2 regions of the Cellulomonas wangsupingiae genome follow, and region 1 is predicted to be linked to the other one. Evidence: riboswitches for the same ligand, from Rfam matches in the RefSeq annotation. Region 1 holds a riboswitch; the other holds the start of a gene.
The links. Region 1 has a riboswitch for cyclic di-GMP ahead of NP075_RS11355 (BldC family transcriptional regulator). Riboswitches for the same ligand answer to the same signal wherever they lie in the genome.
Positions count from the first base shown of each region.

Region 1 (15,198 bases):
TAGGCGCGCCACCAGCCCGAGGACGACGGTCACTCGCCTCGTGGCCGAGAGCTCGTAGGTTCACGTCCTGCCCGTCACCGCGCGCAGGGAACCGCGCCGCACGGACCGCCAGGTGCAGTGCCCACGGACGGATCTGGGCCCAGACGACGAACGGCGCCCCTCTCGGGGCGCCGCTCGTCGTCTGACCTGCTGCGATGCTCCCCCGACTGGACTCGAACCAGTAACCCTTCGATTAACAGTCGAATGCTCTGCCAATTGAGCTACGGGGGATCGTGCGGGGAAAACCCTAGCAGGCTCCGGGGTGTGCGGCCGACACGACCGGCGCCCGGGCCGCGGCCGGACGAGGTCTCACGGTGCCAGGCCGGCCTCGGCGCGCACGTGCGCCTCGGCGCGTGCCACGCGGCGGGCCACGTCCGGCTCCTCGAGGTCGACCGTGCTGTCGCCGATGACCTGCGTGAACAGGGCGCCGTCCTCGTCGCGGCGCAGGGCCACGCGCACCGGCGACCCTCCGCCCGGCAGGCTCACGTGCTCCACGTGCACCACCGAGCGCTGGACACGCTCGCGGAACGCCTGCGACAGGTCCCACGCGTCGACGTCCGGTGCCAGCACCAGCTCGGCGCGGGCGCCGCTGACCCAGTGCACCGTGAGCGTGCGGGACGTGGCGTCGAGCGAGCCGCGGTCGACGTCCGCCCACGCGGTGCGCGCGGCGCCGGCGTCCGAGACGAGGTGCAGCGCGCGGCGCGTCGCGACGAGCCACCGCCCGTCGTCGAGGGGAGCGGTCGCGAGGATCGCGTCACCGCGCAGGTCGAGGACGCGTCGCAGGTCGTCGGGCAGCCGGCGTCGCCGGGAGAACAGGGCCACGGCACCACCGTAACCGCGTGCGCCGCCGGGCCCGGCCGCGGGCCGACGGGGCGGCGTCACGTCGTGCGGCGCAGGTAGTTCCACGCGATGACGGCGCACGTCGCGCCGTTGAGGAAGCCGACGACCACGTCGCTGAGCGAGTGCATCCCGCGGTACGTGCGAGCGACGCCGACCGCGACGGGGACGAGCACGCACAGGACGGTCGCCGCCCAGCGGGCCACGGGGTGCGTGATGCGCTGGGCGCCGAAGGCCATGGTCAGGTAGAAGGCGGTCGCCGCGCCCGTGTGGCCGCTCGGGAAGCTCGACGTGGGCGGTGCGTGGTCGAGGTGCTCGACCTCGGGACGCTCCCGGCCCACGACGAGCGCGGAGGTGAGGAAGATCACGGCCTGCACCGCCACCGCCAGGCCGGGGATGATCGCGTACCACCACTGCCTCGTGCGCCACCAGATCAGGGCCATGGCCAGGAGACAGGCACCGATGAGGAACTCGGTCTGCCCGATCGCGGAGAGCACCGTCGTGACGGCGTCGAGCGCGGGTGTCCGCTGCGTGACGAACCACTCGTTGATCGAGGCCTCGGCCGGCAGGCCGCCCAGCGGGCCGGTGACGAGCAGGCCGGTGCCGACGACGACGCACCACAGCGCGGCGGCCGGCAGCAGGACGCGCCGCACGAGATCGCGGCGCACCTGCCGGCCGTCCGGCCTGCTGGTGTCGATCTCGTAGCGGTGCCAGAACGCGTGCACAGGTCCTCCGGGGGTCGGGGTCGCGAGGACCTCGGGCGGGATCACGGGGAGTCGGCGGCGGTCGGGGTGGCGGCCGGCGCGCGGCCGCCTGCGGGCGCGGCGGCACGGTGGCGGAAGCCGACGAACGACGCGGCGGCGATGGCGGTGCCCAGGACGATGCCCGCGACGACGTCGGTCGGGTGGTGGACACCCAGCAGCACCCGGTCGGCGGCGGTCGCGAGGACCAGGACCCCGGCCGTCGTCGGGACGACCACGCGCGCCGTGCGCCCGAGGACCGGCCACACCAGCACGGTGAGCGCCACGGCGACCACGGTCGTGTTCGTGGCGTGCCCGGACGGGAAGCTCGAGCCGGGGACGTGGGCGACCGCGTCGTCGATCACCGGCCGCGTGCGCTGGACGAGGCCCTTGGCGGCGAGCTGCAGCACCCACCCGGCGGCGACGGTCGTCGCGGCCCACACGACCCGGTCGTGCAGTCGGTGGCGGCGCCAGGCCCAGACGCCCACCGCGGGCACGAGCACCAGGTTCAGCCAGCGGGCAGCGAAGACCTCCTGCCAGACGAGGAGCACGGTCCGCAGGGTGGGCGACCGGCGCGTGACGTCGGTCGCCCCGACGACCGCGGCCTCGTCGAGTCGCACCAGGGTGCCCGACTCGCCGCGCACCACGACGGCCAGCACGACGACGGGGAGCGTGACGGCGGCGCCCAGCGCGGCGGCCCGCAGCAGGGCGCGGCGACGGTCGCGGGCGGCGAGCATGGCGAGACAGTAGGGGTGGCCCGCGGGTCCCGCACGCCGGGCGTGCGGACGTCGGTGGGCCAGGTGGGGCTTGAACCCACGACCGACGGATTATGAGTCCGCTGCTCTGACCGACTGAGCTACTGGCCCGCGGACGGCAGCCTACCGACGCGCTCGGCCGGGCAGCCCGGCCCTGCGGATGCCGACCACGCCGGTCGCTGCCACCATCACTGCGGGTACCGACGCGCGTCGGAGGGTGGGGGAGCCCGCGTCGAGGAGGTGACATGGCCACGATCGCGACGTCGTCCCGGCAGGGCGCGTGGGAGCTGGGCGCACGGGCGGGGTACGCCGCCAGCGGGCTGGTGCACGTGCTCATCGGGGTGCTGGCGGCACAGCTGGCGGTGGGCTCCTCGGGTGGGAGCGCCGACCAGTCGGGGGCGTTCTCCGAGATCGCGAGCACGCCGTTCGGCACCGTGGTGCTCTGGATCACCGTCGTGGCCTTCGCGGCGCTCGGTGCCTGGTACGCCGCCGCGGCCGTCAGCGGCGCGGCGGGCCGGACGTCCGACCGTGCCAAGGCGGGCGGCAAGGCCGTGATGTACCTCGCGCTGGGGGCCACCGCGTTCGCGTTCGCGCGCGGCTCCGGCACGGGCAGCGGCAGCCAGACGTCGTCCATGACGGCCGAGCTGATGCAGGCGCCGGGCGGGCGCTTCCTGGTCGGCGCCGTCGGTCTGGGGACCATCGCCGTCGCCGCGTACCACGTGCACAAGGGGCTGCGGCGTCGCTTCCTGCAGGACCTGCGCCGGCTGCCGGCCGGCACCGCCGGCCGCGTCGCCGAGCGGGCCGGGATCGTGGGCTACGTGGCGAAGGGTGTCGCGCTGGGCATCGTCGGTGCCCTGTTCGTCGTGGCGGCCGTCCACGCCGACGCGCAGGAGGCCACGGGTCTCGACGGCGCGCTGCAGACGTTGCGCGACGCCCCGGGCGGCCCGGTCCTGCTGCTGCTCGTGGCGCTCGGGCTCGTCGCTTTCGGGGCATATTGTGGCGTGAGGTCCCGCTTCGGCAGGCTGTGACTTTTCACCCGCTCCGGACAGATCTGGCACGGCGGCGGTTCTTGCACAGTTGTCCAGTTCGGGGCATAGTTGGGGATGTCAGCGACAACGGCAAACCCGCCGCGAGGTGGGGACGCAAAGCCACGGGGCCCTCTGGGCCAGCCGAGCTACCGAACGACGAAGGAGTACCAGCCATGGCTGTTCACACGTCCCACGAGGCCCCTCTCACGCAGGGCTCGCTGCTCACCCCGGGTGAGGTCGCGGTGCTGTTCCGCGTCGACCCGAAGACGGTGACGCGGTGGGCGCAGGCCGGCAAGCTGTCCGCGGTCCGGACGCTCGGTGGGCACCGCCGCTTCCACGAGGCCGAGGTCCGTCAGCTCCTGACCGGCGTCCCGCAGCAGCGCGCAGGGGAGTGACCTGCGCCGTCGGAGACGACGGAGCCACGACACGACATGACGCCGGCGGTGACCCTGGTCACCGCCGGCGTCATGTCGTCTGCGCACCGTCGGCGTGCCGGCGCCCCAGCCGCGACGGGCGACCCGTGCGGTCCGTCCGACGTGAAAGGATCGGGGCATGGCCCTGCGTGAGATCCGCATCGTCGGTGACCCCGTCCTTCGCACGCCCTGCGACCCGATCGCGACCGTCGACGACCGCGTCCGCTCGCTCGTCGAGGACCTGCTCGAGACCGTGGACATGGAGGGGCGGGCCGGGCTCGCGGCCAACCAGATCGGCGTCGGCCTGCGGGCGTTCTCCTGGAACATCGACGACGAGGTCGGCTACGTGCTGAACCCCGTGATCGTGGAGCTGTCCGAGGACGAGTACCAGGACGGCGACGAGGGCTGCCTCTCGGTGCCCGGCCTGTGGTACCCGACGCACCGCGCCTGGTACGCGCGCGTCGTCGGCACCGACCTCGACGGCCGCGAGGTCGTGGTGGAGGGCACGGAGCTCATGGCGCGCTGCCTGCAGCACGAGGTGGACCACCTCGACGGGATGCTGTACCTCGACCGGCTGGAGCGCTCCGTGCGCAAGAAGGCGATGCGCGCGATCCGCGAGCAGCTCTGAGCCGGTTCCGCGCGTCCGCTGGACCTGCGGTGACGCATGGGGCATCCTGTGCCGTGCACGCCGCGTGCGAGAAGCTGCGCCGTGATGGCTCCCGTCGGGGACGAGGTCGTTGGGGAAGGCGACCCTCGAACCCATCCGGGAGGACCACATGGCCGGTGCCGTCACCCGCGGTGTACTTTTCGTGCACTCTGCGCCGCGCGCTCTGTGCCCCCACGTCGAGTGGGCGGCAGGCAACGCGCTGGGCGCACGCGTGAGCCTGGACTGGACGTCGCAGCCGGCCGGTCCGAGCTTCTACCGCGCTGAGCTCTCGTGGCAGGCCGCGCCCGGCACGGGCGCACGGCTCGCCTCCGCCCTGCGCGGGTGGGCGCACCTGCGGTACGAGGTGACCGAGGAGCCCAGCGCCGGTGTCGACGGGTCCCGCTGGAGCCACACGCCCGAGCTCGGGATCTTCCACGCCGCGACGGACGTGCACGGCAACGTCGTCGTCCCCGAGGACCGGATCCGTGCGGCGCTGGAGCACGCCGCTGACCCGGAGCGGCTGCGCGCCGAGCTCGACCTCGCGCTCGGCCAGGCCTGGGACGACGAGCTCGAGCCCTTCCGCTACGCGGGCGCCGGAGCGCCCGTGCGCTGGCTGCACCGCGTCGGCTGACCTCGTCGTCGGCGAGGGCGGGCGGCTCGCCGTGCGGGTGGGCGGGCCGCCCGCCCGCGTGGTGAATCGTTTCCTATCTCCCGCGCGGGTTCGGCGCGCGAGGCGTCCTCCGCTACCGTCCCTCCCACGCGCCGGGTCCGCCGGGTGCGTCGACAGCCATCCGGGTGAGACGGACCGCAGGCGGGGTGCGTCTGTCGCCTGCGGAGGACGCCGATGCCCGGCTGACGAGCCTCGCCGGCGTGGTCGCGACGTGGGTGGTCGGCGAGCGGGCGATGGTCGCCGACGGTCTCCCGACCGCGCTCTTCCTCGCCGACCCCGACGTCCTGCAGGGCGTCGCCGAGCACACGTACGTGCAGCTGCGCGCCGACGGCAGCGCACGCGTAGCGCTCGCGCTGCCGGGCGAGGTGTCGGCGACGCGCGCGGCCGGGCTACGACCCCCGCAGGAGCGTGTGCAGCCCGTTCACGAGCGCCACGGTCGCGGACGCGCCGTACGCGGCAGCGCCGAGGAAGTACCCCGTCGACTTCCAGACCTGGCTCGACCTGTGCTCGCCGACGCCGCGGCACACCAGGCCGCCGGCTCCCAGCACGACGACGAAGACCACGCCCACGGCCAGCTCGACGTCGTCACGCCCCACCCGTGAGATCACGACGGGCACGGCGATCACGAGCAGGACCAGGACGCCCAGCAGGACGACGCCCGCCCTGACGCGGTGCACCGTGCGCACCTCCGGGCCACCGACGAGCGCCTGGTCGAGCAGGCGCACCAGCGCCGAGGGTCGCGCGCCGTCGTCCTGCTGAGAGGTGCTCACCTGCCCGACGCTAGCGCGCCCGGAGGGAGCCGTCAGGCGGAGGTGACCACGAGAGCGACGTTGTGGCCGCCGAACCCGAACGAGTTGTTGATCGCGGCCACGGGTCCGGCCCGCAGCGCGCGGGGCTCGTCGCGCACCAGGTCGAGCACGAGCTCCGGGTCCGGGTTGGCCACGTTGATCGTGGGCGGCGCCGTGCGCTCGTGCAGCGCGAGGACGGTGAAGATCGTCTCCAGCGCGCCCGCCCCGCCGAGCAGGTGTCCCGTCATCGACTTGGTCGCCGAGAGCACGGCGTGGTCCGCGTCGTCGCCCAGGACCGCCCGGATCGACCGCGCCTCGATGAGGTCGCCGACCACGGTGGAGGTCGCGTGCGCGTTCACGTGGACGACGTCGGTCGTGGCGACGCCCGCGTCCGCGATCGCGGCGCGCATCGCCCGGATCTGCCCGTCGCCGGACGGCTCGGGGGAGGTGAGGTGGTAGCCGTCGGCCGACAGGCCCAGACCCGCGACCCGGCCGTAGACGCGCGCTCCACGGGCGGCGGCGTGCGCGGCGGACTCCAGGACCACCACGCCCGCGCCCTCACCGATCACGAACCCGTCGCGGTCGACGTCGTACGGGCGCGAGGCCCCGGCGGGGTCGTCGTTGCGGGTGGACAGCGTGCGGGACGCCGCGAAGGCGGCGATCGGCATGGGGTGGATCGTGGCCTCGGTCCCCCCGGCGACGACCACGTCGGCCCGGCCGTTGCGGATCATCTCGACGCCGTAGGCGATGGCCTCGGCGCCGGACGCGCACGCCGAGACGAGGGCGTGCGCACCGGCGCGGGCCCCCAGCTCCAGCGACACGTACGCGACCGGGGAGTTCGGCATGAGCATCGGCACGGTCATGGGCAGCACGCGTCGGCCGCCCTTCTCACGGAGCGTGTCCCAGCCGTCGAGCGTCGTCCAGATGCCACCGATCCCGGACGAGACGACCGCGCCGAGGCGGTCGCCGTCCACCTCGGGCGAGCCAGCGTCGGCCCACGCCTCGCGCGTCGCGATGATCGCGTACTGCGCGGACGGGTCCATGCGCTTGAGCTCGGGCCGGGGCAGCACCTGGTCGGCGGGGACCTTGAGCGTCGCCCCGAAGTTCACGGCGATGTCGTACCGCTCGGCCCAGTCGTTGTCGAAGGCGCGCGCGCCCGACTCGCCGGCGAGCGCGGCCTGCCACGTGCTCGGGACGTCACCACCGAGCGGGGTGGTGGCGCCCAGGCCGGTGACGACGACCTCGGGGACGGTGCTCATGGGTTCTCCTCGGTTCAGGCGGGCGGTGCGCACGGCCGTGAGGTCCTGCGCACCGCCCGGGTGCACGCGGGGTGCGGCGTGCAGGCTCAGGCCTGGGCGCCGGCGATGAAGCTCACGGCGTCGCCGACCGTGGCGAGGTTCTTGACCTCGTCGTCGGGGATGCGGACGTCGAACTTCTCCTCCGCGAGCGTGACGATCGTCATCATCGACAGCGAGTCGATGTCGAGGTCGTCGGTGAAGGACTTCTCGGGCAGGACGGAGTCGGTCGGCAGCCCCGTCTCCTCGCTGACGATCTCGGCCAGGCCGGCCAGGATCTCCTGCTCGCTGTGCGCCATCGGGTGTCTCCTCATGTCGGGTGGTGCAGGGACGTGCTGAACGGTACAGCCGGGGCGTGCGCCGGCCGGCGGGGGTGACTCAGGGCAGGACGACGACCTGGGCGGCGTAGACGAGACCGGCGCCGAAGCCGATCTGGAGCGCCAGCGCACCGGAGCCGACCTGGCCCTCGCGCAGCAGGCGCTCGGTGGCGAGCGGGATCGACGCCGCCGACGTGTTGCCGGTGTCGGCGATGTCGCGGCCCACCACGACGGTGTCCGGCAGCTTCAGCTGCTTGATCATCTGGTCGATGATCCGCATGTTCGCCTGGTGCGGGACGAACGCCTCGATGTCCTGCGGCGCGACGCCCGCGGCGTCCATGGCCTTCTGCGCGACCGGCGCCATCTGCCACACCGCCCACTTGAACACCGACTGGCCCTCCTGGCGCAGCGTGGGCCACCCCGCGCCCTCGTCACGCGTGGCGAGCCAGGAGTGCGTCTGCCCGATGGCGTGCGCCTGGCCGCCGTCCGAGCCCCAGACGGTCGGGCCGATCCCGGGCGTGTCGGACGGGCCGATGACGACCGCACCGGCACCGTCGCCGAGCAGGAACGAGATCGACCGGTCCGTGGGGTCCACGAACTCGCTCATCTTCTCCGCGCCGATGACCAGCACGTGCCGCGCCGTCCCGGCGCGCACGAGCGCGTCCGCCTGGCCGATGCCGTAGCAGTAGCCGGCGCAGGCCGCGGAGATGTCGAACGCGGCGGCCGGGGTCGCGCCGATGCGGTCCGCGACGACGGCGGCACCCGCCGGCGTCTGACGGAAGTAGGTGACGGTCGACAGGATGACGACGTCGATGTCCGCGCCCGTGAGCCCGGCGTCGGCCAGGGCGGCGCGGGCCGCCCCCTCGGCGAGGTCGAGCACGTCGGTGCCCTCGGCGGCACGCCGCCGGGTGACGATGCCGGTGCGCTGGCGGATCCACTCGTCGGAGGAGTCGATGGGCCCGACGAGGTCGTCGTTGGGGACCACGCGCTCACCGCGGACGCCGCCGAGGCCGAGGATGCGGGTGTGCGCGGGGCCGGTGGCCTGCGTCAGGGTCGGACGGGTCACGACTGGCTCTCCTGTGCGGTCAGGGGGGTCCCGGCGTGCCGACGGACGAGGTCGCGTGCGGCGTCGAGGTCGGCGGGGGACTTCAGGGCGAGGGTCTCGACGCCGGGCAGCGTACGCCGCGCCAGGCCGGTCAGGACACCGCCCGGGGCGACCTCCAGGAGGGCCGTCACCCCCAGCGCGAGCAGCGTGGCCTGGCACAGGTCCCACCGCACGGGCCGCGCCACCTGCGCGACGATGCGGGCGAGGGCGTCACGGCCGTCGGCGACCTGCGCACCGTCGGCGTTGGCGAGCAGGGGCACCACGGGATCGTGGGGAGCGACGCCCGCGGCGGCGTGCGCCAGCTCGTCGACGGCGGGTGCCATGTACCGGGTGTGGAAGGCGCCGGCGACCTGCAGGGGCACCACGCGTGCGCGCGCGGGCGGCGCGTCGGCCAGGGCGGCGAGCGCAGCCAGGGAGCCGGCGGCCACGACCTGGCCGGCCCCGTTGACGTTCGCCGGCACCAGGTCGAGCGCCTCGAGACGAGCCAGCACGTCGGCGGGGTCGCCGCCGAGGACCGCGCTCATCCCCGTCGGCTCCGTCGCCGCGGCGCGCGCCATGGCCGCACCGCGCACCGCGACCAGCCCGAGCGCCTCGTCCTCCGTCACGACGCCGGCCACGGCGGCGGCGGCCAGCTCGCCGACCGAGTGGCCCGCCACGACGTCCACGACGCCCGCTGCCGCGTCCGGCAGGGAGCGGGTCGTCCCGACGACGTCCAGCACCGCCCGCAGGCTCGCCAGCGCGGTGGCGACCAGCAAGGGCTGCGCCACGGCCGTGTCGCGGATCGTCCCCGCGTCCGAGGTGGTGCCGTGCGCCAGCAGGTCGAGACCGACGACGTCGCCCGCGCGGGTCAGCGCGTCGGCGAAGCCGTCGACCTCCGTCCACGGGACGAGCATGCCGGGGGACTGGGCACCCTGGCCGGGGCAGGCGACGACGAGCACCCGACAACTGTGCCCGGCACCCGACCGTGGGCCCGGTCGCGGCGCGCACCAACCTCGGGACCCAGGCTTGTCGGACCTGTACAAAGCCCGCCTGCCAGCCGGTGGTCAGCGCGCCGCGGCGTCGAGCCTCCCGACCGCCAGCGCCGTCTGCAGCACGTACGACTCGCGCGCCTCGAGCGGGTCCCACCCGGTCACGTCGGCCACGCGCCGCAGCCGGTAGCGCACGGTGTTGGGGTGGACGTAGAGGGTGCGGGCCGCCGCCTCCAGCGAGCGTCCCGCGCCCAGGTAGGCCGACAGCGTGTCGAGCAGTGCGCCCTGGCTGGCGGCCAGCGGTGCGTAGGCGCGCTCGACCAGTGCCCGGCGGGCCTCCGCGTCCCCCACCAGCACGCGCTCGGGCAGCAGGTCGTCCGCGTGCACGGGACGCGGGGCCTGCTGCCAGCCCGGGGCGGCGGCGAGACCGGCGAGCGCGGCGCGGGCCGACCCGGTGGCCTCGGCCAGGCCGGGTGCGGTCGGCCCGACGACGACGGGGCCGGGGCCGAACCGGGGCAGCAGCGTCATCGCGGCGGCGCGCAGGTCGCCCTCGCCCCCGAGGAACACCACCAGCCGGTCGCCGAGGATCCCGACGAGCGCGTCGTCGGCGGCGCGTCGGGTCGCCCGGCGCAGGTCAGCGGCCTGGACCTCGTCCATCTGCGCCGCGGCGGTGCCCACGACCACCAGGGTCGACCCGCGACCGCCCCAGCCCAGCGCCGCGACCCGCGAGCGCAGGGCGTCGTCCGCGTCACCGCGCACGAGCGCGTCCACCACGAGCGCCTCGAGGCGCGCGTCCCAGGCGCCGCGGACCTCGGCCGCACGGGCGTAGACCTCGGCCGCGGAGAACGCGACCTCCCGCGAGTACCGCATCACGGCCTCGCGGAGCTCACGTTCCGCACCCGGTGCCGCGAGGCGGTCCGAGTGCGTCTCGACGACGTCGACCACGACGCGCACGAGCTGCAGGGTGTGCTGCAGGGAGATCGACCGCGTGAGCTCGGGCGGGGCGCTCGCGAAGATCTCGCCGACGCCGTGGGGCGTGCGCGACGGGTCCGCGTACCAGGTGACGAACGCCGTGATGCCCGCCTGCGCGACGAGGTTGACCCAGGAGCGGTCCTCGGCCGGCAGCGCCCGGTACCACTCGAGGTCGGCGTCGAGGCGGCGCATCGCGGCGGTCGCGAGCAGACCCGTGCCGTCACGCACCCGGCGTTGCGTCTCGCTCTGGTCCTGCGGGCCGGGCGCAGCCGCCGGTCCGGCGGGCGCGGCGCGGCGCGGCCCCCGCGTCGCCGGAGTCCTCGGGAGCGTCGCCATGCCGCGAGCATAGGGCGGGGCTTGTGGGAAGTCGACAAACCTGTGTGCGTGCCGTGCGCCCCTTCGGGTGCGCTCGGATGGTTGCGCATGGGACGGAACGGATAAGGTCGCCGCATGGCTCTCCTGCCCCGCTTGCGTCAGCTCATGCGGCGACCCTCCTCGGCCTCCCGGGTCGGGGCGCGTCGCCCGACGACGGCTTCCCGACGCGGGGACACGCTCCACGAGGACGCGTTGCGTTCCATGCTGAGCGACGACCCCAACAACGAGCGCGCCTTCCAGGCGCTCGCCGAGATCGTGCGTCGCCGCGCCGCCGAGTCCGTCCCGGAGGAGGACCCGCTGACGGCGCCGAACGTCGAGCACGAGCGCCAGCACGCGGCGGACCTCGCGGTCTGGTCGCTCGGCGAGGAGCTGGCGGGCAACCCCCGCGCCTGGTACCCGCTGATCGAGGTCGCACGCCTGTCGTTGCGTGACGACCACGAGGGCACGATCCGTCGCCTGACCACGGCCGCCGAGCGCGACACGTCGGGCCAGGCGCTCGTGCAGGGGCTGGCCCTGCTCACCGAGGCCGGCCAGCCGGTCGACGCCCTCAACCTGGGGGTGGGCCACTGGCGTCCGCGCGACCACGTCCCCGAGGTCGCACGCGAGCTCGTGCTCGCGGCGATCGCGGCGGGCCGGCCGCTCGAGGCCAAGCAGCACCTCGCGTCGCTGGAGCTCTACCCGGACCAGGCCGCGGTCGCGGACCTCAAGGCCGAGCTGGCCCGCGAGATCGCCCAGGCGCAGCAGGCCATCCCCGGCACCTGACGACGCCGGCGCCCCGGGCGCCGGCCCCGCACGCACAGACGCCCCCGGCCGTTCGGCCGGGGGCGTCGGTGCGTCAGCGGCGCGTCAGGAGTCGCCGCCCGTGTTGCCGGACGTGCCGGCGGTGACGTCGTGCAGGCGGTAGCGCTCGATCGCCTGCGCGGGGACCGACGGGTCGACCTTGCCCTCGAGCACGAGCTGCTGGAGCACGCGCACCGTGGTCGACGGCCCGTCGATCTTGAAGTGCCGGCGGGCGGCCGCGCGGGTGTCGGAGAACCCGAACCCGTCGGCGCCGAGCGTCGCGTACCGCCCGGGGATCCACGCCCGCACCTGGTCGGGGACGAGGTGGTCGTAGTCGGTCGTCGCGACGAACGGGCCCTCGGCGCCCTGCAGCTTGGCCGTGAGGTACGGCGTGCGGACCTCGTCGCCGGGGTGGAGGAACGCGTGCTGCTCGGCGGCCAGGGCGTCGCGGCGCAGCTCGTTCCAGCTCGTCACCGACCACACCGCGGCGCGCACGCCCCAGTCCTCGGCGAGCAGGTGCTGCGCCTCGAGCGCCCACGGCACGGCCACGCCCGACGCGAGGATCTGGGCGCGCGGCCCGTCGCCCTGCGCCGGGGCGATCAGGTGGATGCCCTTGAGGATGCCCTCGACGTCGACGCCCTCGGGCTCCGCCGGCTGGACCATCGGCTCGTTGTAGACCGTCAGGTAGTAGATGACGTCCTGGTCACGGCCGTCGGACCCGTCGCCGTACATGCGCTCGATGCCGTCGCGCACGATGTGCCGGATCTCGTACCCGTAGGCCGGGTCGTAGTGCACGACGTGCGACATCGTGCCGGCGAGCAGCGGCGAGTGACCGTCCGCGTGCTGCAGGCCCTCGCCGGTCAGCGTGGTGCGGCCCGCGGTGGCGCCGATGAGGAACCCGCGCGCCATCTGGTCGCCGGCGGCCCAGAACTGGTCGCCGGTGCGCTGGAACCCGAACATCGAGTAGTAGAAGTAGAACGGGATCAGCGGCTCGCCGTGGGTGGCGTACGACGTGCCCACCGACTGGAACGCGGCCGCGGAACCGGCCTCGTTGATGCCGGTGTGCATGATCTGCCCGGCCTCGGACTCCTTGTACGAGAGCATGAGGGCGCGGTCCACGGCCATGTAGTTCTGGCCGTTGGTGTTGAAGATCTTCGCGCTCGGGAAGATCGAGTCCAGGCCGAACGTGCGGGCCTCGTCGGGGATGATCGGGACCAGGCGGTGCCCGAACTCCTTGTCCTTCACGAGGTCCTTGAACAGGCGCACGAGCGCCATGGTCGTGGCGACCTCCTGCGTGCCCGAGCCCTTCGCGAGGCCCTCGTACACCTTGTCGCCGGGCAGCGAGAGCTTCGTGTGCTCGGTGCGGCGCTCGGGCACGAACCCGCCCAGCTGGCGGCGGCGGTCCAGCATGTAGCGGATCGCCTCGTCGTCCGGCCCCGGGTTGTAGTACGGCGGCAGGTACGGGTTCTCCTCGAGCTGCTCGTCCGTGATCGGGATGTGCAGCGAGTCGCGCAGCGTCTTGAGCTCCTCGACCTTGAGCTTCTTCATCTGGTGCGTCGCGTTGCGCCCCGCGAAGCCCGAGCCCAGGCCGTAGCCCTTGATCGTGTGCGCGAGGATCACCGTCGGCTGGCCGGTGTGCTCACGGGCGGCCTTGTACGCCGCGTAGAGCTTGCGGTAGTCGTGCCCGCCGCGCTTGAGCGCCCAGATCTCGTCGTCCGTCATCTTCTCGACGAGCTGCTTGGTGCGCGGGTCGCGGCCGAAGAAGTGCTCACGGATGAACGCGCCGCTCTCGGCGCGGTACGTCTGGAAGTCGCCGTCGGGCGTGGTGTTCATCAGGTGCACCAGCGCGCGGTCCTTGTCGGCGTTGAGCAGGGTGTCCCACTCGCGGCCCCAGATGACCTTGATGACGTTCCAGCCGGCGCCGCGGAACTGCGCCTCGAGCTCCTGGATGATCTTGCCGTTGCCGCGCACCGGCCCGTCGAGACGCTGCAGGTTGCAGTTGACGACGAACGTGAGGTTGTCGAGACCCTGCTGCGCGGCGTGCTGCAGCATGCCGCGCGACTCCGGCTCGTCCATCTCGCCGTCGCCGAGGAACGCCCACACGTCCTGCTGGCTGGTGTCCTTGATCCCGCGGTTGTGCAGGTACCGGTTGGTCCACGCCTGGTAGATCGCGGACGCCGGGCCCAGGCCCATCGACACCGTGGGGAACTCCCACAGCTCGGGCGCCAGGCGAGGGTGCGGGTACGACGGCAGACCGCCGCCGGGGTGCGACAGCTCCTGGCGGAACCCGTCGAGCTGGTGCTCGGACAGCCGGCCCTCGAGGAACGCGCGGGCGTAGACGCCGGGGGAGGCGTGGCCCTGGAAGTAGACCTGGTCGCCGCCGCCCGGGTGGTCCTTGCCCCGGAAGAAGTGGTTGAGGCCCACCTCGGTGAGCGTCGCGACGGACGCGTACGACGAGATGTGCCCACCGACCGCCACGCCCGGGCGCTGCGCGCGCGTGACCATGACGGCCGCGTTCCAGCGGATCCACGAGCGGTAGCGCCGCTCCATGACCTCGTCGCCGGGGAAGTACGGCTCGTTGTGCACGGCGATGGTGTTGACGTACGGCGTGTTGAGCGACGCCGGGATCGCGACGTTGCGCGCGCGTGCGTGCCGCAGCATGCTCATCAGCACGTACCGCGCCCGCGGTCCGCCCTTGTCCTCGATCAGCCCGTCGAGGGACTCGACCCACTCACCGGTCTCCTCCGGGTCGATGTCGGGGACCTGGCTGAGCAGGCCGCCGATCAGCGGTCCCGTCTCGTCGATGGAAGCCACCGGTGCTCCTTCGCGTCTCGTGCGTTCCCGGGGCCGTGCGTGTGGCGCCCCGGTACGCTCCAGTCCTGCACCCGGCGCGCTGCGTCCTGTGCAGGCGCGGGTGCGGGTAGTGCGGCCATTCTCCGTCCGTCGGGGGCCGAAAGTCACACCGATGCCCCCCGAACGGCGCGTGACGTCCGTGACACGGGCCCCGGACGCCCTCTTGCCAGGGCCGCCCGGCCTGCGGTGGGCTAACGTGTGCCGACATCGACAGGTGGGTCCGCGGACAGTGCGGCGCACCGGGGGAGAAGGGAACCGGCCGACGTGTCATCCACCGCGGACGACTCCGCGACGCAGGTCACCCGGCTCGGCTTCACAGCCGGGCAGGTGATCCAGGAGCTGGGCTACGACGACGACGTCGACAGCGAGGTGCGCGCGGGGCTCGAGACCCTGACGGGCAACGAGCTCGTCGACGAGGACTACGACGACGTCACGGACGGCGCGATCATCTGGTTCCGTCAGGACGACGGCGATCTGACCGACTTCCTCGTGGACGCGATGACCGTGCTCGACGACAGCGGTCCCATCTGGGTGTTCACGCCGAAGGCAGGACGTGCGGGCCACGTGTCGCACTCCGACATCGAGGAGGCCGCGACCACCTCGGGCCTGCACGCCAT
Region 1 covers NZ_CP101989.1:2,430,203-2,445,400, reverse strand. Annotated here, with positions in the region: gene NP075_RS11390 (SDR family NAD(P)-dependent oxidoreductase) at 1-3, shown strand, start outside; tRNA gene NP075_RS11385 (tRNA-Asn) at 198-270, opposite strand; gene NP075_RS11380 (hypothetical protein) at 349-861, opposite strand; gene NP075_RS11375 (phosphatase PAP2 family protein) at 918-1,601, opposite strand; gene NP075_RS11370 (phosphatase PAP2 family protein) at 1,643-2,353, opposite strand; tRNA gene NP075_RS11365 (tRNA-Ile) at 2,409-2,482, opposite strand; gene NP075_RS11360 (DUF1206 domain-containing protein) at 2,617-3,399, shown strand; cyclic di-GMP riboswitch class I at 3,479-3,553, shown strand; gene NP075_RS11355 (BldC family transcriptional regulator) at 3,573-3,794, shown strand; gene def (peptide deformylase) at 3,952-4,440, shown strand; gene NP075_RS11345 (DUF3145 domain-containing protein) at 4,589-5,089, shown strand; gene NP075_RS11340 (hypothetical protein) at 5,518-5,898, opposite strand; gene NP075_RS11335 (beta-ketoacyl-[acyl-carrier-protein] synthase family protein) at 5,931-7,175, opposite strand; gene NP075_RS11330 (acyl carrier protein) at 7,262-7,510, opposite strand; gene NP075_RS11325 (beta-ketoacyl-ACP synthase III) at 7,590-8,594, opposite strand; gene NP075_RS11320 (ACP S-malonyltransferase) at 8,591-9,571, opposite strand; gene NP075_RS11315 (PucR family transcriptional regulator) at 9,677-10,909, opposite strand; gene NP075_RS11310 (hypothetical protein) at 11,150-11,710, shown strand; gene aceE (pyruvate dehydrogenase (acetyl-transferring), homodimeric type) at 11,795-14,542, opposite strand; gene NP075_RS11300 (DUF3052 domain-containing protein) at 14,846-15,198, shown strand, end outside.

Region 2 (15,198 bases), 1.7 Mb from region 1:
GCGTCCGGTCGGGGAGCCGGGCGGCGTCCCACGACCAACGTGCCTGCTCGACGAGGGCTGTGGGGCGGTCGCGGCTGCGGAAGATCGGGGACTCTTCCGCAGCACGCAACAGACGTGGGTCGTGACGCGGCTCCGACCGCTGGGTGTGAAGGGCGACGGTTCTTCCCAGCGGATCGGCCGGTTCAGGGCGGAAGATCGGCACATCCACCCAGGTCAGGCGCCCGGCCCGGGAAGGATCGAGGTACTTCTCCTGGACGGGATCGTTCCCACGGTGTGACGCTGGCTCGGTGACGACGACGACGCCCCGGACCCCGGACCCCCGACGTGCGACCGACCCCTCGCCCGCCCGTATCGCGCCGGGCACGGCGTCGAGGGCTGGACCGACCTCTCGGGGGCGGGTGGTCGAGGCCGGCGGCGCGGTCGGCGGCGCCGGGCTCGACACGCTCGTGCTCGGACGGCTGGTGCGCCACCTGCGCACCGCGCGGGGCATGACGCTCGACGACCTCGGGCGCGCCATCGGCCGGGCGCCGTCGCAGGTGTCGATGCTGGAGAACGGGCACCGCGAGCCCAAGCTGTCGCTGCTGGCGCAGGTGGCCGACGCGCTCGGTGTCCCGCTGCGCGACCTGCTCAGCCCCGAGCCCCCGACGCGCCGCGCCGCGCTCGAGGTGGAGCTCGAGCGGGCGCAGCGTGGCCCGCTGTTCGCCAGCCTCGGCATGCCGACGGTGAAGGTGGGTCGCTCCCTGCCGTCCGACGCGCTCGAGGCGCTGGTCGCGCTGCAGGACCAGGTGCAGCGGCTGCTGACGGAGAACGCGGCGACGCCCGAGGAGGCGCGGCGCGCGAACACCGAGCTGCGGGCCCGGATGCGCGCCCAGGACAACTACTTCCCCGAGCTCGAGGAGCACGCGCGGACCCTGCTCGACGCGGTCGGGCACCACGGCGGCCCGCTGTCGCAGCGCGCGACCGCGGAGATCGCCGCGCACCTGGGCTTCACGCTGCACTACGTCGCCGACCTGCCGCACTCGACGCGCACGGTCACGGACCTCGCGCACGGGCGCATCTACCTGCCGCAGGCCGGTGCCGCGCACAACGACTCACGCTCGCCGCTGCTGCAGGCGGTCGCGTCGCACGTGCTGGGGCACTCCGAGCCCGTCGACTACGCGGACTTCCTGCGCCAGCGCGTGGAGGCGAACTACCTGGCCGCGGCGCTGATGATCCCGGAGGCGTCGGCCGTGGCGTTCCTCGGCGAGGCCAAGGCCGAGCGGCGGCTGTCGGTGGAGGACCTGCGCGACACCTACGCCGTGCCGTACGAGACGGCGGCCCACCGCTTCACCAACCTCGCCACGCGGCACCTGCAGATCCCGGTGCACTTCATGAAGGTCCACGAGGGCGGCACGCTGCACAAGGCGTACGAGAACGACGGCGTCGTGTTCCCGTCGGACCCGCTGGGGGCGATCGAGGGGCAGCCCGTGTGCCGGCAGTGGACGGCGCGCGTGGTGTTCACGCTCGACGACCGGTTCAGCCCGTACTACCAGTACACGGACACGTCGTCGGGCACCTTCTGGTGCACGTCGCGCGTGCAGGGGTCCTCCCAGGGTGCCTTCTCCGTGAGCGTCGGGACGCCCTTCGCGCACGTCCGCTGGTTCCGCGGGCGCGAGACGACGGAGCGCTCGGCGTCGCGCTGCCCGGACGCGTCGTGCTGCCGGGAGGCGCCCCGCGCGCTCGCGAGCCGCTGGGAGGACCAGGCGTTCCCGAGCGCGCGGCCGCACGCGTCGCTGCTGGCCGCGCTGCCGGTGGGCGTGTTCCCCGGCGTGGACCAGACCGAGGTGTACGAGTTCCTCGAGCGGCACGCGCCTCGGTCCTAGGCCCGCCAGAGGCGCTGCTCGACATCGGTCAGCGCGTCCCGCACCGCGGCCGGCACGCGCTCCCCCACCTCGTCGAACCAGGCAGCGGTGCGCGCCACCTCCTGGCGCCACGCATCCGTCGGCACGTCCAGCAGCGCTGCGAGCCCGTCGTCGTCGACGTCCGTCCCGGTGACGTCGAGCGCGCCCGGGGCGGGCACCAGGCCGACGGGCGTGTCGACCGCGGCCGACGACCCGTCGAGCCGTCCCAGCGCCCACGCCAGTACGCGGACGTTGTCCCCGAACCCCGGCCACAGGTACCGCCCGTCGGCGTCGGTGCGGAACCAGTTGACGCAGAACACCGCGGGCGCGCCGGCCCCCAGCCGCTCGCCGACGCGCAGCCAGTGCGCCCAGTGGTCGGCCACGTGGTACCCGCAGAACGGCAGCATGGCGAACGGGTCGCGCCGCAGCTCACCGACGGTGCCCTCGGCGGCCGCGGTCTGCTCGGAGGACACGGTGGCGCCCAGCAGCACCCCGTGCGCCCAGTCGCGCGCCTGCACCACCAGGGGCACGGTCGACGGACGACGGCCCCCGAACAGGATCGCGTCGACGGGCACGCCCTCGGGGTCGTCCCAGTCCGGGGCGATCGTCGGGCAGCGGTCCGCGCGGACCGTGAACCGGGAGTTCGGGTGGGCGGCGGGCCGGCCCGCGTCGGGCGTCCAGTCCTGGCCCCGCCAGTCGACGAGGTGGGCCGGCGGCTCGGGCGTCAGGCCCTCCCACCACACGTCGCCGTCGTCGGTCAGCGCGACGTTCGTGAAGATCGTGTCGCTCGCGACCATCTCGACCGCGGCGGGGTTGGTGCGCGGCCCCGTGCCGGGGGCGACGCCGAAGAACCCGGCCTCGGGGTTGATGGCCCGCAGCCGCCCGTCGGGCCCCGGCCGCATCCACGCGATGTCGTCGCCGATCGTCTGCGCCGTCCAGCCGGGCAGCGTCGGGCTGAGCATCGCCAGGTTCGTCTTGCCGCACGCCGACGGGAAGGCCGCGGCGACGTGGAAGGCGCGCCCCTGCGGTGACGTCAGCCGCAGCAGCAGCATGTGCTCGGCGAGCCAGCCCTCGTCGCGGCCCATGACGGACGCGATCCGCAGCGCGAAGCACTTCTTGCCCAGCAGCGCGTTGCCGCCGTACCCGGAGCCGTACGACCAGATCTCGCGGGTCTCGGGGAAGTGCACGACGTACTTGGTGGGGTTGCACGGCCACGGCACGTCGTCGTCGCCCGGTGCCAGGGGTGCGCCGACGCTGTGGACGGCCGGGACGAACGCGCCGTCGGACCCGAGGTGCTCCAGCACGGCCGTCCCCACGCGCGTCATCAGGTGCATGCTCACCGCGACGTACGGGGAGTCCGTCAGCTCCACGCCGTACTCGGCGAGCGGTGAGCCGACCGCACCCATCGCGAACGGCACGACGTACATGGTCCGCCCGCGCATCGAGCCGGCGAAGACGCCGCGCAGCTCAGCCCGCATCGCGGCGGGGTCGCGCCAGTTGTTCGTCGGGCCGGCGTCCGCCTCGCGCTGCGAGCAGATGAAGGTGCGGCTCTCGACGCGCGCCACGTCGTCCGGCGCGGAGCGCGCCAGGAAGCTGCGGGGACGGCGCTGCGGGTCCAGCCGCACGAACGTGCCCTGGGCGACGAGCAGCTCGCACAGCCGCGCGTACTCCTCGGGCGAGCCGTCGCACCAGACGACCTCGTCGGGCAGCGTCAGCGCCGCCGTCGCCGCGACCCAGGCGCGCAGGTCCGCGTGGGGCGTCGGGGCGTAGGTCGCCGTGGCCGGGGTCTCGAGCGTCGTCATCGTCCGTCCCTTCCCGTGCGGCACGGCGTCGCCGCCGTGGCCGTGGTCCGTGCAGATGCGGCACCGCACCGGAGCCGCATCTCCACCGTGGACCCGCGGGAGCGCCGCGGCGAGTCGCGCGGGGGGAGAAGTCCGGGGGATCTTCCCGGCAGCGGAAGAGGACGGGGCAGCGGCGCACGTCGCGGACCTGGTGCGGCCGGTCGTCAGCGAGGCGCCAACGCACCCCGGACGTCGGCGTCCGCCGCGCGCAACCACGCAGCGCTGCTCAGGACGTCGACGTCGTGCGCGAGCCCGTCGGGGTCGGTGCTCGTGAGCAGGACCGCGGCGCCGAGCCGGACGTCGGCACCCGCGTTGCCGTCGCGCCCCACCCGCAAGACGTGCACGTCGACGTCGATGCCGAGGTCGCCCACCCTCGACGGTGGTCGGCGTGCTGTCGCCGCGGCAGTACCTGCTCGGTCTGCCGGCCACCTTCGTGCTGTACCTGGCAGGGGCCGTGCTGCCCGCCATGGTGTTCGTGTACGCCCTCACCGGCTCCACCGCGACGACCGTGGTCCTCGGCGGCGTCACCTGCACGGCCCTGCACGCCCGGGGACGCCCGGACGGTGCTCAGCACGCCGTCCGACGCGCTGCTGTCCACGGTCTTCCTGTTCTTCGTCTACTTCACCCCGCGCACGACGGACGCATCCGGGTGCCGGGACGCCCAGGTCCTTGCGGCCGGAGCCCTGGCCCGGGACCATCGTCCGACTGCCGGCAGGGTGCCGGCGCCCCGACCACCGGAGTGCCCCCATGTCGCAGCACCCCGTCCCCGCCCGACCCACCGCCGCATTCGTCGGCGCGTCGTGGGTGGCCCTGATCATCGCCGTCAGCGCGTTCGCCATCGGCCTGTGGAACGCGAAGATGCTGCTGTCCGAGAAGGGCTTCTACGGCACGCTCCTGCTGCTCGGCCTGTACTCGGCGATCGCGCTGCAGAAGTCCGTCCGGGACCGCGCCGAGGGCGTGCCCGTCACCGGGATCTTCCTCGGGCTGTCCTGGAGCATGGTCCTGGTGTCCCTGCTGCTCGTGGCCGTGGGCCTGGTCAACTCGACGCTGACGCTGTCGGAGAAGGGCTTCTACGGGCTCGGCTACACGATGGCGCTGTTCGCCGTCATCGCCGTGCAGAAGAACATCCGCGACCTGGCCGCGGCCGGGCCCGCGCCGCGTCCGACGCCCGCCGAGCCGGAGGTGCAGGCGACCGTCTGGCACCAGTGACCGGCGCGGCCGCTGACGGTCATGCCGGCAGCGAGGGCCGGGACGCTCCACCGTCGACGAACATCGGCTCGCCGTGGCGCTCCCTGCTGTAGAGGACGCACGTCCCTCGGCCGCTGCGCTTCGCGTCGTACATCGCCGCATCGGCCGCGGCGACGATGGCGTCGGGCGTGGTGAGCGCGTCCGACCCCACGGCCACGCCGATGCTGGTCGTCGTCGTGCGTCGGTGCGGCCCGAGGTCGTACGGTGCCCGGAGCCTGTCGTGGACGCGGTGCGCCACGGCCAGCGCCGCCTCCGCCGTGGGGATCTCGTCGAGCAGGACGAGGAACTCGTCCCCGCCCACCCGGGCGGCGACGTCCCCTGCTCGCAGCTCGTCCGTGAGGCGTCGCGCCATCTCGACGAGCAGCTGGTCACCGGCGGCGTGGCCGAGGGTGTCGTTCACCGTCTTGAAGTCGTCCACGTCGAGGAACAGGACGGCGACGTCGCTCCCGCGCGGACCCGCGCCGTTCAGGCCGTGGGCGAACCGCTCCCAGAAGGCCGCGCGGTTCGCCAGCCCGGTCAGGTCGTCGTGGAGCGCTCGGCGGCGCAGCTCGCGGGTGGCGATCGCGAGCTCGGCCGTGCGTTCGGCGATGCGGTCCTCGATCTCCCGGTACGTCGCCTCGAGCTCCTCACCGAGCGAGTTCACGCCGGCCGCGACGGCGTCGACGATGTCGCCGGCCCGGCCGACCGTCGCACGGGCGTCGAACCGCAGGGCGGCGAACTCCTGGATGACGTGGACGACCTCCTCGAGGCGGCCCGCCAGGTCCGGAGCGGCGTGGGCCTCCGGTGACACGGCCATCGCCGTCAGACCAGCCGTGACCGGAGCCACTCGGCGGCGGCGTCCGCGTCGTCGAACAGCCGCGTGGGCACCTCCGGCCTGCTCACGTTGATGAAGAACGTCGCCATCATGCGACTGAGCGGGTTCCCGACGAGCAGGGCGACGGCGGACACGATCTCCTGGCGGCGGACGAACTCCATCCGCGCCGCCCGGTCCTGCGGGCCGGCGTCCGTCGTGTGCACCAGGAGCGGTGCGGCCCGACCACCGGTGAGACCGCTCATCGCCTCGATCGCCGCGACCGCGTCCTCGAGGCCCGACGGCACGTGCGGGGTCCAGGTGAGCTCCACCACGCCGTCCGACCGGAGCCACATGCGGAACTTCTCGTGGGTGAACACGGCCACCTCGTCGCTCACCGGGTCACCGCCCGGCTCGCGGTGCGTGTGCGGGTGACGTGGCGACGCTCGCGCGGCCAGGTCGGCCGGGCGTCGGCCCGGGTCGTGGGCAGGCTGATCACAGGTGCTCCCTCGTTCGGCGGCCCGGCTGACCGCGTGGGTCCCGTGGCTTTGCGTCCCCGCCTCGCGACGGGTTTGCCTTTTCGTCTTCCCAGGGGCATCGGCCCGGTGAGGGTGCTCCATGAGAGGAATCACCCGGTGCCGAGGGGTGGCGCTCCGGGAGAACCTGCCCGGCCGGCCGGGCAGGCGCTTGGGCGATCCGGGACGCGGGCATACCCTCGGGAGGATCCGCCACGCACCCGCGGGAGCATCCGTGACCGACACGATCGACCGGACCGACCTGGGACTCGACGACGACGACGTCGGCGAGCGGCCCGTCGTGACGCGTCGACCGCTGCACGCGCCGCCCCCGCCCTTCCAGCCGCTGTCGAGCACCGTGCGTTACCCGCCGGGGCCGGTGGCCGACGTCGAGGACGTCGTGACGGAGCCGGTGGCGCCCGCGCCCCGACGGCTCGCGCGGGTGCTGGCCCCGTGGGCGAGGGTGCGGCCGTGGACGCGGTCGCGCGTCGTCGCCGGGCTGCTGGGGGTGTTCCTCGGCGGCCTGGGGCTGCACCGCCTGTACCTCGGCTACTGGCGCCGCGGTCTGACGATGCTGGCGGTCACGGTGGTGGGCGGCTTCCTCACGCTGGGGATCGCCGCCGTCGTCATGGGGGTGTGGGGCTTCGCCGAAGGGCTGCTGGTGCTGACCGTGCGGCGCGGGCGCTTCGCGCACGACGCCCGCGGGCGGCCGCTGCGCGGCTGACGGGACGGCCCGGGCGCCCTCGGCATCAGCCCTCGTGGGCGCGCTGCTCGCGCACCCGCTGCGCGGCACGCTCGTTGCCCGGCTCCTGGGCGATGCCGCGCAGCATCTGCTCGACCTTCTCCTCCGGCTGGCGGGGTGCCAGCAGCGGCACGTCGGGGTCGACCACGGCCTCGACGAGCACCGGGCGGTCGGCCGCCATCGCGCGGCGCCACGCGTGGTCCAGCTCCTGAGGGCTGCGCACGGTGATGCCGACGAGCCCGAGCAACTCGGCGTAGCCGGCGTACGGGAACACCGGCACCCGTTGCGACGTCTCGAACCGCGGGTCGCCCTCCATCTCCCGCTGCTCCCACGTCACCTCCGCGAGGTCGCCGTTGTGCAGCACGAGGACGACGAACCGCGGGTCCGCCCAGTCCCGCCAGCGGGCCGCGACGGTGATCAGCTCGGACAGGCCGTTCATCTGCATCGCCCCGTCCCCGGCCAGCGCGACCACCGGGCGGTCCGGGTGCAGCAGCTTCGCGGCGATCCCGTACGGCATCGCCGAACCCATCGACGCCAGCGTGCTCGACAGGTGAGCGGGCACGCCCGGTGGCAGCCGTAGGTGCCGGGCGTACCAGTAGGTGACGGAGCCGACGTCGACCGCGACCTGCGCGTCCGCCGGCAGGTGGCCGCTCAGCTCGCGCACCACGAGCTCGGGGTTGAGAGGGTCGGCGGGCAGCCGCACCCGCTGCTCGGCCACGTCGTGCCACTCCCGGACCGCGACCTCGACCTCCGAGCGCCACCCCGTGCGCTCGGGCAGCAGCGGCAGCAGCGCGTCCAGGGTGTCGGCGGCGTCCCCGACGAGCGCGACCTCGGCCGGGTACTTGGTGCCGATGTTGCGGCCCGTCACGTCGACCTGCACGGCACGCGCCTGACCCGGGGCCGGGTAGAACTCCGTCCACGGGTCATTGCTCCCGACGATCAGCAGCGTGTCGCAGCGGGACATCAGGTCCGCCGACGCGGTGGTCCCCAGGTGCCCCATGACGCCGCAGTGGTACGGCAGCGACTCGTCGAGCAGCGGCTTGCCCAGCAGCGACGTGGTGAGTCCGGCGCCCAGCCGCTCGACGACCCGGCGCACCTGGTCCGTCGCGCCCGCGGCGCCCTGGCCGACGAGCACCGCGACGCGCTCGCCGGCGGCCAGCAGGTCGGCCGCTCGCCGCAGGTCGTCCTGGCGCGGCACCGCGTGCCCTCGGGCGAACGCGGTGGACGAGCTGACCAGCCCGTGCGCATGCTGATCACCGTCGGGCAGGTCGGCCTTCTGCACGTCGTGCGGCACGATCACGCACGCCGGGCCGGAGGTCGCCAGGGCGGTGCGGAACGCGGCGTCCAGGACGTGCGGCAGCTGCTCGGGGGAGACGACGGTCTGCACGTACTGGGCGCAGACGTCCTTGAACAGCGTGTGCAGGTCGACCTCCTGCAGGTAGCCGCTGCCCAGGGCCGTGCTCACGATCTGGCCGACGATCGCCACGACGGGCTTGCGGTCGAGCTTGGCGTCGTACAGGCCGTTGAGCAGGTGGATGGCGCCCGGGCCCTGCGTCGCGAGGCAGACGCCGACGCCGCCGCCGTACTTGGCGTGCCCCGTGGCCATGAACGCGGCCATCTCCTCGTGCCGCGCGGTCACGAGCTCGACGTCGGCCTCGCGCCGGTGCAGCGCCGCGAGGAGCGGGTCGATGCCGTCCCCGGCGAACCCGAAGACGCGGTCCACGCCCCACGCGGTCAGCCTCTGCACGATGCCGTCCGCCACCGTCGCCGCGCCCATGTCGGCTCCCGTCCTCGGGTGCGGCACCGCCGGGGCGGCCGGTGCCTGCGACCCATGCTGCGCGACGGTTCGCGCGGACGCATCCGCGCGCGACGTCGCCGCTCCCGGCGGGACCGACCCCTCGCGGGCGCCGGGTGCACGGCTGGAACGCGTGCGGGGTCGGGCCCCGGGACGCGGGAGGATGGGCGCATGAGCGCGACACTCCAGGCCCGTGGGGTGGCCGCGGCATTCGGCGACCGTCAGCTGTTCTCGGGGCTCGACCTCGTCGTCGCCCCGGGGGACGTCGTCGGGCTGGTCGGGCCCAACGGCGCGGGCAAGACGACCCTGCTGCGCATCCTCGCCGGTCAGCGGCCTCCGGATGCGGGCTCGATCGCCCTGTCGCCCCCCACGGCGCAGGTCGGGTACCTCGTGCAGGAGGTCGAGCGGCACGCCGACGAGACGGTGCGGACGTTCCTCGAGCGGCGCACCGGGGTCGCCGACGCGCAGCACGCCATGGACGCGGCGTCGGACGCGCTGGCGGCCGACGAGCCCGACGCGGGCGACCGCTTCACCCACGCCCTCGAGCGGTGGATGGCCCTCGGCGGTGCGGACCTCGACACGCGGCTCGGCGTCGTCGCCGACGACCTGGGGCTGGGCGTCGACCTCGACCTGCCGATGACCGCGCTGTCCGGCGGCCAGGCCGCGCGCGTCGGCCTCGCGGCGCTGCTGCTGTCCCGCTTCGACCTCTACCTGCTCGACGAGCCGACGAACGACCTCGATGCCGACGGTCTCGACCGCCTCGAGGAGTTCGTCGAGCGCGCGCAGGCGCCGGTCGTGGTCGTCAGCCACGACCGCGAGTTCCTGGCGCGCACGGTCACGACGGTGGTCGAGATCGACCGCAGCCTGCAGCGCGTCGCCACCTACGGCGGCTCGTACGACGCGTACCTCGACGAGCGGTCGACCGCCCGCCGCCAGGCGCGCGAGGCGTACGAGGACTACGCGAGCCGCCGCGACGCGCTGGCCGGGCGGGCCCGGATGCAGCGCGCGTGGATGGAGAAGGGCGTGCGCAACGCCCGGCGCAAGGCGAGCGACAACGACAAGCACGTCAAGCACCACCGCGGCGAGACGTCGGAGAAGCAGGCCGCCAAGGCGCGGCAGACGGACCGGATGATCGAGCGCCTGGAGACCGTCGAGGAGCCGCGCAAGGAGTGGCAGCTGCGCATGAGCATCGCGACGGCGCCGCGCTCGGGCGCCGTCGTCGCGACCGCGCGGGCCGCGGTGGTGAGGCGCGGCGACTTCGTCCTCGGGCCCGTGGACCTGCAGCTCGACTGGCAGGACCGCGTCGCGGTCACCGGGCCGAACGGGTCCGGAAAGTCCACGCTGCTCGCGCTGCTGCTGGGCCGCCTCGCCCCGGACGCCGGCACGGCGTCGCTCGGGCCCGGCGTGCTCGTCGGCGAGGTGGACCAGGCGCGCGCCGCGTTCGAGGGCGACGAGCCGGTCGGCGAGGCGTTCGCCCGCCAGGTCCCGGACTGGACGACCGCGGACGTCCGCACGCTGCTGGCCAAGTTCGGGCTCGCCGGGCACCAGGTCGGACGCCCGGCGTCGTCGCTGTCGCCGGGGGAGCGCACGCGCGCCGCCCTCGCGCTGCTGCAGGCCCGCGGCGTCAACCTGCTGGTCCTGGACGAGCCGACCAACCACCTCGACCTGCCGGCCATCGAGCAGCTCGAGCAGGCGATGGAGTCCTTCGACGGCACGATCCTGCTGGTCACGCACGACCGGCGGATGCTCGACACCGTGCGCCTGACGCGCCGCTGGCACGTCGAGGAGGGCCGGGTCGGCGAGGTCCGCCCGGACTGACCGGGCCGACGCCCGTCGCGCGGCCGACGACCGGTCGTCCGCGCGACCGATCCCCGGGCACGTCAGCGCCGGTTAGCGTGGCGGTCCGACGACCAGGAGGTTCGACATGACGACCCCGAAGGACCGCGCCCGGGCTGCCGTGGTGAGCGGGCTGGCCACGACCGCCTACTACGCCGTGCCCGACCTGCTGCACTCCCGCCGGGCACGCGGGTGGGCGAAGGTGGCCTGCCTGGTCCCCGTCGTCGCGGTGAGCCTGCCGACGTCCCGCGAGGAGTGGGACGAGCTGCGCACGTCGGCGCGCGACGCGCGCGCCGCCCTCGCGGCGGCGCAGGACGGCGGCACCGAGGCCGCCGCGCAGGAGGGCGGCACCGAGGCCGCCGCGCAGGACGACGAGGCCGTCCGGGCCGGGTCGTCCGTGCGGTTCAAGGTCGCCATGGGCGCGGCCGCCGCGGTGGCGCTGGTCGGCTCGACCGTCGCGACGGTCGCCGCCGAGCGGTGGGTGTTCCGCCGCGGAGAGGCACGCGCGGCGGCCGGGGTGCGGTACCCGCACACCCGCACCGCGCTGGTCCTGGGTGTGCTCAGCGCGGCGGTCGGGCTGATCCCCGAGCCGTCCGAGAGCCGCTGATCCGCTCGCCACGGCGGGCGGGCGCGGTGCCGGGACCCAGGGCCCACACCGCCCGCCGGGGCGCGGACAGACTGCGACGCGACAGCCACGCACCGCGTGGACCGCGTCGGAGGGAACGTCCATGAGCAGCGTCCTCGTCGTCGGAGGTTCCGGCCTCCTCGGCTTCCACACCATCGTCGAGCTGGTCGCGCGCGGGCACCGCGTCACCAGCCTGTCCCTGCCGCCGGCGGCGACCGACGTGACGTTCCCCGAGGGCGTCGCGACGCTGTGGGCGGACCTGGGCGCGATGACCGACGACGAGCTGACCTCCGTGCTCCTCGACGTCGACGCCGTCGTGTACGCCGCCGGGGCCGACGAGCGCACCGTGCCGCCGGCCCCGGCGGCGCACTGGTTCCACGAGGCGAACGTGCGGCCCACGCAGCGCGTCGCACGCCTCGCCCGGCAGGCGGGCGTCTCGCGCTTCGTGCTGTTCGGCTCGTACACCGCCGAGTTCGCCGAGCGGTGGCCGGACCTCGGCTACCGCACGCACAACGGCTACCCCCGGACGCGTCTCGCGCAGGAGGAGGTCGCCCACCTCGAGGGCGACGGCGCGATGGACGTCATGGTGCTGCGGCTGCCCTACATCTTCGGGATCGTCGGGCAGCGCCGCCCGCTGTGGCAGTTCGTCCTGGACCGGGTGCAGACGCCCGGCCCGGTCGCGGTGCTCGGCGGATCCACGTCGTCCGTGACGGTCCGGCAGGTCGCGCAGGCCGCGGCCGGCGCGCTCGAGCACGGCACGCACGGGGCGCGGTACGCGATCGACGCGTACGAGCTGACGTACGCCGAGCTGTACCGCCTCGCGTGCGAGGCCGTCGGCCGCGACCCGCAGGACGTCGTGGTCGTCCCCCTCGACGTGATGCTCCCGCACGCCGAGCGGGCGGACGCCGCGGCCGCGGCCGCCGGGGTCGAGCACGGCATCCACGTCGTCGACGGCTTCCGCTTCCAGGACCGCCGGGCCGTCAGCGACCCCGAGGCGACCGCCGCCGTCCTCGGGATCGAGCCGGACGACGTGGTCGAGGCCGTGCGCGAGACGTTCCGGTGGTGCGTCGAGCACCCGCAGCCCGCTCCCGTCGGCTGACGGGCCGGGGCGCCCCTCCGCGGGGCGCCCCTTCCCAGGGGCGCCCGGGGTCCCTAGCCTGGCGGGCGGGCCGCGACGTCGCGGCGACACCCCCCTGCCCCCGGGAGCGTGCGATGCCGGACGATCCGCAGACCCACGTCATGCCGCCCGTGCGCGGGCTCGGCCACCACGTGCTCGGCCGCCGCGGGTTCCTCGCGCTGACCGGCGCGGCCACGGCCGTCGTCGCCGGTGCCGGTGCGGCTGCCGCGCACGACGGACGGTCCTGGGGGCCGCGCCCGTCGCTGCCGCACGGCCCCGGCCGCCACCACGGCGGCGCGGCCGGCGCCGAGCGTGCCGCCGTCGCGTTCGTCCGTGCCGCGACGGACGCGTACCCGGCCGTGAACACCGGGCCGCGGCTCGCGCAGAGCTACACCGACGAGCTGGGGCTGTTCTCCACGGCGTTCGTCTACGACAACGCGCTCGCCGTCTGCGCGCTGCTGGCGGACGGCCGGCGCAGCAGCGTCGAGACGGCCCGGGTCATCGGCGACGGCCTGGTGTTCGCGCAGCAGCACGACCCCGACCACGCCGACGGGCGGCTGCGGCAGGGCTACAACGTCGGCCCGTACACGTTCTACGACGGCACCCCGCAGCCCGACGGGTTCGTGCGTGCCGACGGGTACGCCAACGTCGGGTGGCAGTTCGGGTTCCTGGGCACGGCCGTGGGCGACATGGCCTGGCCGGGCATCGCGCTGCTGCAGCTGTACCGCGCGACGCGCGACCCCGAGTACCGCGACGCCGCCGTGCGCATCGGCGAGTGGATCGTGACGACCACCTGGTCCACCGCACCCCTGGGCGGGTTCTCGTTCGGCGTCGACGGCGGCGACCAGCCGGTGCCCAACGGGTCGACGGAGCACAACGTCGACTGCGTCGCGTTCTTCACGATGCTGCGCAAGGTCACGGGCGACCGGCGCTGGACGGCCGCCGCCGAGCACGCGCTCGCGTTCGTCGACCGCATGTGGGAGCCACGCTCCGGCTGGTTCTGGACGGGCACGAACGACGGCGTCGAGATCAACCGGGACCCCGTGCCCCTGGACCCCGCGACGTGGAGCCGGCTGGCGATCCGCGAGCGTCGCTACGACGGCGCCCTGGACTGGGCGGCCACCGCGCTCGCGGTCACGGACGACGCCGCGGCACCGACGTCGCAGCTCCCCGACGGCGAGCGGGTCTCGGGTGTCACGTTCAGCACCGCGTCCCTCACGTCCACGGCCCAGTACAACGGGATCACGGTCCACCCCGACGGCGTGTGGCTCGAGGGCACCGCCCAGCTCGCGACGTCGCTGCTCGACCGTGACCGCCGCGGCGACCGGCACCGGGCCGAGGACCTGCTGGCCCAGGTGCGGCACGCGCAGGACGTCCTCGGGGGTGGCCAGCACCTCGGGGGCGTGGCGGTCGACGGCGGCGTCGTCGCCGCGTCCAGCCTGCTCGACACCGGCTTCGGGTTCGGCTACTTCCAGGTGCAGCACGTCGGCGCGACGTCGTGGTTCCTGCTCGCGTCGACACGCTCGAACCCGATGCGCTGGGGCGGACTGGGCTGACGGGCCGGGGCGGTGTCAGCGGGGGGTCGTGTCCCCGTCGACGTACTGCCAGCCCTCCGGCCCGCGCACGAACCGGTTGACCTCGCGCACGGACCCGCGCCCGTCGGGCCCGCGCCAGAACGCCTCGAACTCCACGGTGCCCGCGGTGTCGAACGCGCCGCCGCCGGACGTCGCGAGCACGTCGAGGCGGTACCAGCGCACGTCCTCGTCCAGCGCGAGGTCCGCCGGCCGGGTGGACGGGTGCCAGGAGCGCAGCAGGTGCGCGGCGTCGCCGACGGCGAACGCGCTGAAGCGCGAGCGCATGAGCTGCTCGGCGGTGCCGGCGGTGCGCGCGCCGGAGTGCAGCGGCTCGCAGCACTCGTCGAACGGCAGGCCGCTGCCGCAGGGGCATCTGGTCACGGCAGCAGTATCCCGGTCACCGCAGCACGACCGTGCCGGCGGGGTTCCGCGCCGCCAGGACGCCGTCGATCGTGCCGACGCTCGTCACGTCGGGCAGGTCGGCCTCCCACCGCACGGTGCCGGCGCCGGGGTCGACCGCGACGAGCTCGGCGCGCGACGCCGGGGCGTCCAGGCCGTCGACGAGGAGCAGCACGCCGTCGGTCGCCAGACCTGCGACCGCCGCGTCCGGGCTGAACAGCTCCGGTGCGGTCACCTCCCACAGGATCTCGCCGGTGCGGGCGTCGAGCGTCGACACGCGGTACCCGTCGTGCGCGTGCACGCGGCCACCCAGGACCAGCGCCTCCTGGGTGCCCGTGACGTCGCGCGCGCGCCACCGCATCTCGCCCGTCGCGGCGTCCCAGGCGCGCAGGCCGCCGGACAGCGTGAGCGCCAGGTCCGGGACGCTGCCGTCGTCGACCGTCACCGGGATGGGGCCACCGTCCAGGCGCACGTCACGCTCGGGCCCCATCAGCCGGGTGTAGCCCTCGCTCGCCACGACCAGCGCGGACCCGTCCGGTCGGGCGCCCAGGACGGTCGCGAGGGTGCCGGCCGACCCGGTGGCCGTCCCGTCGGACGCGTCGAGCAGCACGGCACCCGCCCCCAGGACGGCGACGGCCTCGTCGCCCACCGGGACCACGCGCACCTCGGCGCCCCACCGCAGCCAGCCACCGCCGAACCCGGTCTCGGCGTGCACCCGCCACCGTTCCGCGCCGGTCGCGGGGTCGAGCGCCCACGCCGTCGTGCCGTCGTCCAGCGGCGCCGCCAGCACCACCTGGTCCCCGACCACCTCCAGCGCGGCCGCGACGGCACCGCCC
Region 2 covers NZ_CP101989.1:49,981-65,178, forward strand. Annotated here, with positions in the region: gene NP075_RS00215 (helix-turn-helix transcriptional regulator) at 399-1,862, shown strand; gene NP075_RS00220 (phosphoenolpyruvate carboxykinase (GTP)) at 1,859-3,682, opposite strand; gene NP075_RS00225 (hypothetical protein) at 3,886-4,092, opposite strand; gene yiaA (inner membrane protein YiaA) at 4,469-4,930, shown strand; gene NP075_RS00235 (diguanylate cyclase domain-containing protein) at 4,950-5,765, opposite strand; gene NP075_RS00240 (DUF7793 family protein) at 5,771-6,157, opposite strand; cyclic di-GMP riboswitch class I at 6,272-6,346, opposite strand; gene NP075_RS00245 (NINE protein) at 6,510-6,998, shown strand; gene NP075_RS00250 (thiamine pyrophosphate-requiring protein) at 7,024-8,793, opposite strand; gene NP075_RS00255 (ABC-F family ATP-binding cassette domain-containing protein) at 8,983-10,629, shown strand; gene NP075_RS00260 (hypothetical protein) at 10,736-11,254, shown strand; gene NP075_RS00265 (NAD-dependent epimerase/dehydratase family protein) at 11,376-12,371, shown strand; gene NP075_RS00270 (YyaL domain-containing protein) at 12,485-13,945, shown strand; gene NP075_RS00275 (YchJ family protein) at 13,961-14,344, opposite strand; gene NP075_RS00280 (outer membrane protein assembly factor BamB family protein) at 14,361-15,198, opposite strand, start outside.
Region 2: linked by a shared signal. The riboswitch ahead of NP075_RS00240 (DUF7793 family protein) and the one ahead of NP075_RS11355 (BldC family transcriptional regulator) in region 1 are both predicted to bind cyclic di-GMP.